2 regions of the Janibacter zhangyanbonis genome follow, and region 2 is predicted to be linked to the other one. Evidence: riboswitches for the same ligand, from Rfam matches in the RefSeq annotation. Region 2 holds a riboswitch; the other holds the start of a gene.
The links. Region 2 has a riboswitch for cobalamin ahead of ACQBJO_RS05920 (VWA domain-containing protein). Riboswitches for the same ligand answer to the same signal wherever they lie in the genome.
Positions count from the first base shown of each region.

Region 1: it holds a riboswitch for cobalamin, as region 2 does, so the genes downstream of both, ACQBJO_RS01490 (FecCD family ABC transporter permease) here and ACQBJO_RS05920 (VWA domain-containing protein) in region 2, are expected to answer to the same signal.

Region 1 covers NZ_CP191481.1:302,355-305,751, forward strand. The annotation lists gene ACQBJO_RS01480 (S8 family serine peptidase) at 1-269, opposite strand, end outside; gene ACQBJO_RS01485 (sugar O-acetyltransferase) at 336-905, opposite strand; cobalamin riboswitch at 989-1,166, shown strand; gene ACQBJO_RS01490 (FecCD family ABC transporter permease) at 1,208-2,266, shown strand; gene ACQBJO_RS01495 (ABC transporter ATP-binding protein) at 2,263-3,063, shown strand; gene ACQBJO_RS01500 (ABC transporter substrate-binding protein) at 3,060-3,397, shown strand, end outside.
Region 2 covers NZ_CP191481.1:1,194,048-1,197,444, reverse strand. The annotation lists gene cobM (precorrin-4 C(11)-methyltransferase) at 1-627, opposite strand, end outside; gene cbiE (precorrin-6y C5,15-methyltransferase (decarboxylating) subunit CbiE) at 624-1,850, opposite strand; cobalamin riboswitch at 1,909-2,037, shown strand; gene ACQBJO_RS05920 (VWA domain-containing protein) at 2,028-3,397, shown strand, end outside.

The DNA of each region.
Region 1 (3,397 bases), 890 kb from region 2:
TTGACCGAGGTGAGGGGCAGGCCGTCGGCCTCGAGCTCGTCGGCGACGCGCTGGGTCTCGCCCGGGTCGTCGACGAGGACGACCCAGTCGCGCCCCGTGCGCGGCGGGTCGAAGGTCTCGATGCTCGACCTCGCGGGCTTCGACGTCGGCGCCTGAGAGGTCGACGACGACGTGCTCGTGCTGGCCCCGTCGTCCCCCTCGAGGAGCGAGCACCCGCTCGCGACGAGCGTCAGCGCGACGAGCGCACCCCAGGTCCTGCGTCCGCGCATGGTGTCCCCTCTGTCCGTGCGGTGTGCCCCGAGTCGGTGTGTCCTGAGTCTAGGAGGCGAAGGGGGTCACAGCTCGCGGACCACCCGGGCCGGGTTGCCGACGGCCACGACCCCCGCGGGGATGTCGCGGGTGACGACCGCGCCCGCCCCGATGACCGAGTCGTCGCCGATCGTCACGCCCGGGCAGACGATGACGCCGCCGCCGAGCCAGACGTTGTCGCCGATGGTGATGGGCTCGCCCGCCTCGACCTTGTCCCGTCGTGGGCCGGGCTCGAGCGGGTGGGTGGCGGTGAGCAGCTGCACCTGCGGTCCGATCTGGCAGTCCTCGCCGATGCGGATCGGCGTGACGTCGAGCGCGGTGAGCCCGTAGTTGACGAAGGTGCGCGCCCCGATGCTCAGGTGGGCGCCGTAGTCGAGGTAGAGGGGCGGGCGGATCTCGACGTCCTCGCCGAGCTCGCCGACGAGCTCGGCGAGCAGGGCCCGTGGGTCCTCGCCGTCGGCGTCGAGGGTGGCCCGGTGGTAGCGGTCCTGCAGGTCGCGGGCCCGAGCGCTCGCCGCCGCGAGCTCCGGGTCGCTCGCGTCGTAGGGGTCTCCGGCGAGCATCCGCTCGCGCTGGGTCCTCGTGTCCTCGCTCATGCCACGACCATAGGGAGATGCGGTGGTGGTGGGGGCCGGGTGTGCCGGAGGGAGGGCGAAGGGGGTCGCGGCCGCCGGTGTCGTAGGCTCGGTGGCGAGTCAGACGCACACCAGTGCAGAGGGAACCCGGTGCGAGTCCGGGACTGTCGCGCAGCGGTGAGGGTGACTGGCGGGGTACGACGCCACTGGGCAACCAGCCCGGGAAGGCACCCCGTCGGGACGACCCCGAGTCCGAAGACCTGCTGACTCGCCTCATCCGACCGGGCCTCGCGATCAGGCCCCCGATGCACCTGGAGACCTCGGTGTCCCACGACCGTCCCGGTGGACGACGCGTCCCCACCGTCCCGCTGCTCGTCACGCTCGTCGTGGCGACGGTGGTGAGCGCGGTCGTCTCGCTCGCCTTCGGTTCGGAGCCGCTCAGCGTCTCGGGCGTCGTCGACGTGCTGCGCGCACGCCTCGCCGGCGGCCGGGGGAGCGACCCGACCTACGACACCATCGTGTGGGAGCTGCGCGCGCCGCGGGTCGTCATGGCCGTCGTCGTCGGGGCGGGGCTGTCGATCGCCGGGGCGTGCATGCAGACACTCGTGCGCAACCCGCTCGCCGACCCCTATCTGCTCGGGGTCTCGTCGGGCGCCGGGGTCGGCGCCACCCTCGTCATCGTGCTCGGGGTCCTCAGCGGCCTGGGCGTGTGGGCGCTGTCGGCGGGAGCCCTCGGTGGTGCCCTGCTCGCGACGGCGCTCGTCTTCGGGATCTCGATGGCGCAGGGCGGGATCACCCCCCTTCGCCTCGTGCTGACGGGCGTCGTGATGTCCGCCGCCTTCTCGTCCATCTCGAGCTTCCTCGTCTTCTTCAGCGCCGACCCGCGGGCGACCCAGTCGGTGCTCTTCTGGCTTCTCGGCAGCCTGTCGGGCTCGGTGTGGGAGCAGATCCTGCCGTCGGTGCTCGTCGTCGTACTGGCCACCGTCCTGCTCGTCGCGCTGCACTCCTGGCTCGACGCGCTCGCCGCCGGCGCCGAGGTGGCGTCGGCGCTCGGTGTGCCGGTGCGGGGGCTGCGGATCGCCCTCTTCGTCCTCGTGTCGGTCCTCGTCGGCGTGCTCGTCGCGGTCTCCGGAGGCATCGGCTTCGTCGGCCTCGTCGTCCCGCACCTCGCCCGGATCCTCGTCGGCGCCCGCCACCGCGTCGTCCTGCCCGTCGCCGCGGTCGGGGGAGCGCTCTTCATGCTGTGGGTCGACGTCGCGGCCCGCACCATCGTGGCCCCGCAGGAGATCCCGCTGAGCGTCGTCACGGGTCTCGTGGGGGCGCCGGTCTTCCTCCTGCTGCTCGGCAGGCGGCACTACACCTATGCAGGAGGCGGCGAATGAGTCACCTGAGCTGCCACGGCCTCGCCGCCGCGATCGGCGGGCACACCATCGTCTCGGGCGTGGACCTCGACGTGCCGCACGGGTCGATGCTCGCGGTCGTCGGGCGCAACGGCAGCGGCAAGTCGACGCTGCTGCGGGCCCTCACCGGCCTGCGGCCGCCCGCGGCCGGGACCGTGCTCGTCGACGGCACCGACCTCGCGAGCCTCACCCCGCGCCAGCGGGCGACCCGCCTGGCCCACGTCGGGCAGGAGGACGGCCCGCCGGAGGACCTGCTCGTCGGCGAGATGGTCGCCATGGGTCGGATCCCGCACCGGCCGCCGTGGGCCTTCGACGCGAAGGGGGAGCGTTCCCTCGTCCTCGCGGCGCTCGAGCACGTCGACCTCGTCGACAAGGTCGACCACCCGTGCCAGCACCTGTCCGGCGGAGAGCGGCGGCGGGCCATGCTCGCGCGCGGCATCGCCCAGGGCGCCGGCCTGCTCGTCCTCGACGAGCCGACCAACCACCTCGACGTGCACCACCAGATCCAGCTCCTCGAGACGGTCCGGGCCCTCGGCTGCACCGTCGTCGCCGCCGTGCACGACCTGCAGCTCGCGGCCGCCCACTTCGACGCCGTGGCCGTCCTCCACGACGGCCGGCTGCACGGCGTCGGGCACCCCGCCGACGTGCTCACCCCCGAGGTCCTGCGCGAGGTCTTCGACGTCGAGGCACGGCACCTCACCGACCCGGCCACCGGCCGGGTCCACCTCGTCGTGGGCGCAGGAGCGCCCGCACCCGCCCACCGGAAGGCCCACGCATGACCTCCCTTCGCCCTGCCCGGGCCACCGCCGCGGTCCTCGCGGTCGGACTGCTCGCCGCCTGCGGTGGTGGGAGCAGCGCGGACGCACCCTCTGCCGGGGGCCAGGTGACGATCACCAACTGCGGCCAGGAGGCGACCTTCCCCTCGCCGGCGGAGCGGATGTACGTCGGTGGCGACGGCAACCTGCTCGCGATGGTGCTGGCCCTGGGTGCCGAGGACCAGGTGGCCGGCGTGAGCGGTCTGAGCGACACCCGGCAGGCCCTGTCCACCGCCTACGGCGCCGACGTCGTCGACGCCCTCCCGGTGGCGACGAAGGACTACCCGACGATGGAAAA
Region 2 (3,397 bases):
GGCGATGTCGGCGAGGGTGCCGCGCAGGACGATCTCCTCGGGTTGCTCCACCCGGTAGGCGACGGCGACGGGGCAGTCGGCGCCGTAGTGCTCGGCGAGCCGGTCCGCGAGCTCGCGGGCGCGGCGGATCGCCAGGTGCAGCACGAGGGTCGCACCGGTCGCGGCGAAGGCCTCGAGGCTCTCCCCCGACGGCATCGCCGTCGAGTCGCGCTGCGCGCGGGTGAGCACGACGGATTGGGCGACCTCGGGCACGGTGAGCTCGCGGCCCAGCCGGGCGGCGGTCGCGGCGTAGGCGGCGATGCCGGGCGTGATGTCCCACGGCACGCCGGCGGCGTCGAGCCGGCGGGTCTGCTCGGCGATCGCGGAGTAGACGCTCGGGTCGCCGGAGCACAGCCGGGCGACGTCCTCGCCGCGCTCGTGCGCGGCGACGCACTCGGCGGTGATCCCGTCGAGGTCGAGGTCCTGGGTGTCGACGAGCCGGGCGCCCTCGGGGCAGTGCTCGAGGACGGCGGCGTCGAGGTAGGTGCCGGCGTAGAGGCAGACCGGGCTCGCCGCGAGCAGTCGGGTCGCGCGGATCGTCAGCAGGTCGGCGGCACCGGGGCCGGCGCCGATGAAGTGAACGGTCATGTCTGGTCCTCGGAGTCGGTGCGGATCGCGGCGAGCTGGGTGACGGTGCGGGCGGGCGTCCACGACAGGAAGCGCCCGAGCGGCACGGCCCGCTCCACCGACAGGCGGGTGAGCTCGCCCCCGGTGCGGGCGTGCAGGCCGATGAGTGCCGCGTCCCCCTCGAGCGTCACGGCGTGCGCGACGAGCCGTCCGCCGGGGCGAAGGGAGGACCAGGCCCGGTCGAGCAGGTCGGGGTCGAGCCCGCCGCCGACGAAGACCGCGTCGGGTGCGGGCAGCGTCGTCAGGTCGGTGCCGGCGGTGTCGCCGACGACGACGTCGACCCGAGCAGCGAGGCCGAGGGCGGCGGCGTTGTCGCGGATGCGCTGGGCGCGGGTCGCGTCGCGCTCGACGCAGGTGACGGTCGCGCGGTCGACGGCGAGGCACCACTCGAGGGCCACGGAGCCGTTGCCGGCGCCGAGGTCCCACAGGTGCGCACCGGGCGTGGGGCGCAGGCGGGCCAGGCCGCTCGCGCGCACGTCGCGCTTCGTCAGCTGGCCGTCGTGGTCGATGAAGTCCTCGGGGCGGCCGGGCACCGGGCCAGCGGTCGCGCCGGCCACGGTGGGGTCGTCGGCGCGCACGTCGAGGCAGGCGAGCACGAGGTCGGGCGTGGCCTCGACGAAACTGTCGGCGCGGGCCGAACGGGCGCCCTCGTCGGGCCCGCCGAGGTGCCAGCGGGCGGTGAGCGTCGTTGCGCCCCAGCCGTACTCGGTGAGCAGGGCCGCCAGACGGGCCGGACCGTCACCGTCGGAGAGGAGCACGACGAGGCGGGCACCGTCGGTCAGGTGGGGCAGGAGCGCGCGCAGGTCGCGCCCGACCGTCGTGACGACGAGCGTCTCCTCCGCGGACCAGCCCTGTCTGGCCCGGGCGAGGGCATCGCTGCCGACGGCAGGGTGGACGCGGACACGCTCGGCCCCGACGACGTCGATGAGGGTCGTCGCGATGCCGGAACGCAGCGGGTCGCCGCTCGCGAGGACGACGGCGTCGGGGTGGGCCTCGACGAGTCCGCGCAGCGCCGGACGAAGGGGGCTGGGCCAGGGCACGAGCCGGGCCTCCGGCGCGTGGAGGGCGAGCAGGTCGAGGTGGCGGGCGCCCCCGAGGAGGGTCGTGGCACCGGCGATGAGGGCGCGTCGGGCCTCGTCCAGGCCGGACCACCCGTCGTCCCCGATACCCACGACCTCGATCACGGACGCCCACCCTAGGGCCTTGCCCCGCTGTGAGAGGATCTCGCCCAGGCACCCCACCGAGGAATCCGGTGCAACTCCGGAGCGGTCCCGCCACTGTCACGGCCCACACGGCCAGAGCCAGACACTCGGTCGGTGCCCGTCGTCGCGAACCCGCGCCGATGTCGTCGGACGGCGAGCGTGGACACTCGCCAGGAGGCCGCCACTGTGAGCCGCACCGGGTCCCGCACCCCCACCTTCCCCTTCACCGCGCTCGTGGGCGCCGACGAGCTGACGTCGGCGCTCCTGCTGAGCGCCATCTCCCCCGAGATCGGCGGCGTGCTCGTCCGGGGCGAGAAGGGCACGGCCAAGTCGACGGCCGTCCGGGCCCTCGCCTCGGTGCTGCCCGAGCAGCGGGTCGCGAGCGAGTGCCGCTTCGGCTGCGACCCCGACCGCGACGAGGACTGCCCCGACGGCCCGCACGAGAGCGCGGCCACGACCCGCCCGGCCCGGCTCGTCGAGCTGCCGGTCGGTGCGACCGAGGACCGCGTCGTCGGCTCCCTCGACCTGCGCCGCGCGCTCGGTGACGGCGAGGCGGCCTACCAGCCCGGCCTGCTCGCCGAGGCCCACCGCGGGATCCTCTACGTCGACGAGGTCAACCTGCTCCACGACCACCTCGTCGACGTGCTGCTCGACGCCGCGGCGATGGGCCGCAACACCGTCGAGCGCGACGGCGTCTCGATCTCGCACCCGGCCAGGATCACCCTCGTCGGCACGATGAACCCCGAGGAGGGCGAGCTGCGCCCGCAGCTGCTCGACCGCTTCGGCCTGACCGTGCACGTCGCCGCGAGCCGCGACCCGCACGTGCGGGCCGAGGTCGTGCGGCGTCGCCTCGAGGCCGACCTCGACCCGGCGGGCTTCGCGGCCCGCTTCGCCGACGCCGAGGCCGAGCTGACCCAGCGCCTCGCCGCCGCCCGGGAGGCGGTGCGCTCGGTGCGGCTCGACGAGCGCACGCTGCGCACCATCGCGCGGGTGTGCGCCGGCTTCGACGTCGACGGCATGCGCGCCGACATCGTCACCGCGCGGACCGCCGCGGCGCACGCCGCCTGGCAGGGCCGCACGCAGGTGACCCGCGAGGACATCCGGGCCGCTGCGCTGCTCTCCCTGCCGCACCGGCGCCGTCGTGCTCCCTTCGACGCTCCGGGGCTCGACGAGGACCTGCTCGACCGACTGCTCGACGAGGAGCCCGAGGACGACCCGCCGGGCGGCGGCGAGGAGCCGGATGGCGGCGACCAGCCCGACGAGGGCCCGGGCGAGGCGCCCGACGCCGACCCCTCCGGCCCGCCCCCGAGCTCGACGACGTCCGGCGACCAGCCGACCGGGCCCCAGTCGTCCGCCGACCCGACCCCCGACTCCCCGGACGAGTCGGCGGAGGCCCCCGAGTCACCCCCTTCGCCCCCTGCGGGTGCCACGCCGACCCCCACCGGCACCGCCGCGGCCACCGAGCCCTACCGCGCCCGCCGGCTCGAGCTCACCGGCGTCGGCGCCGGCCCGACCGGTCGCCGCTCCCC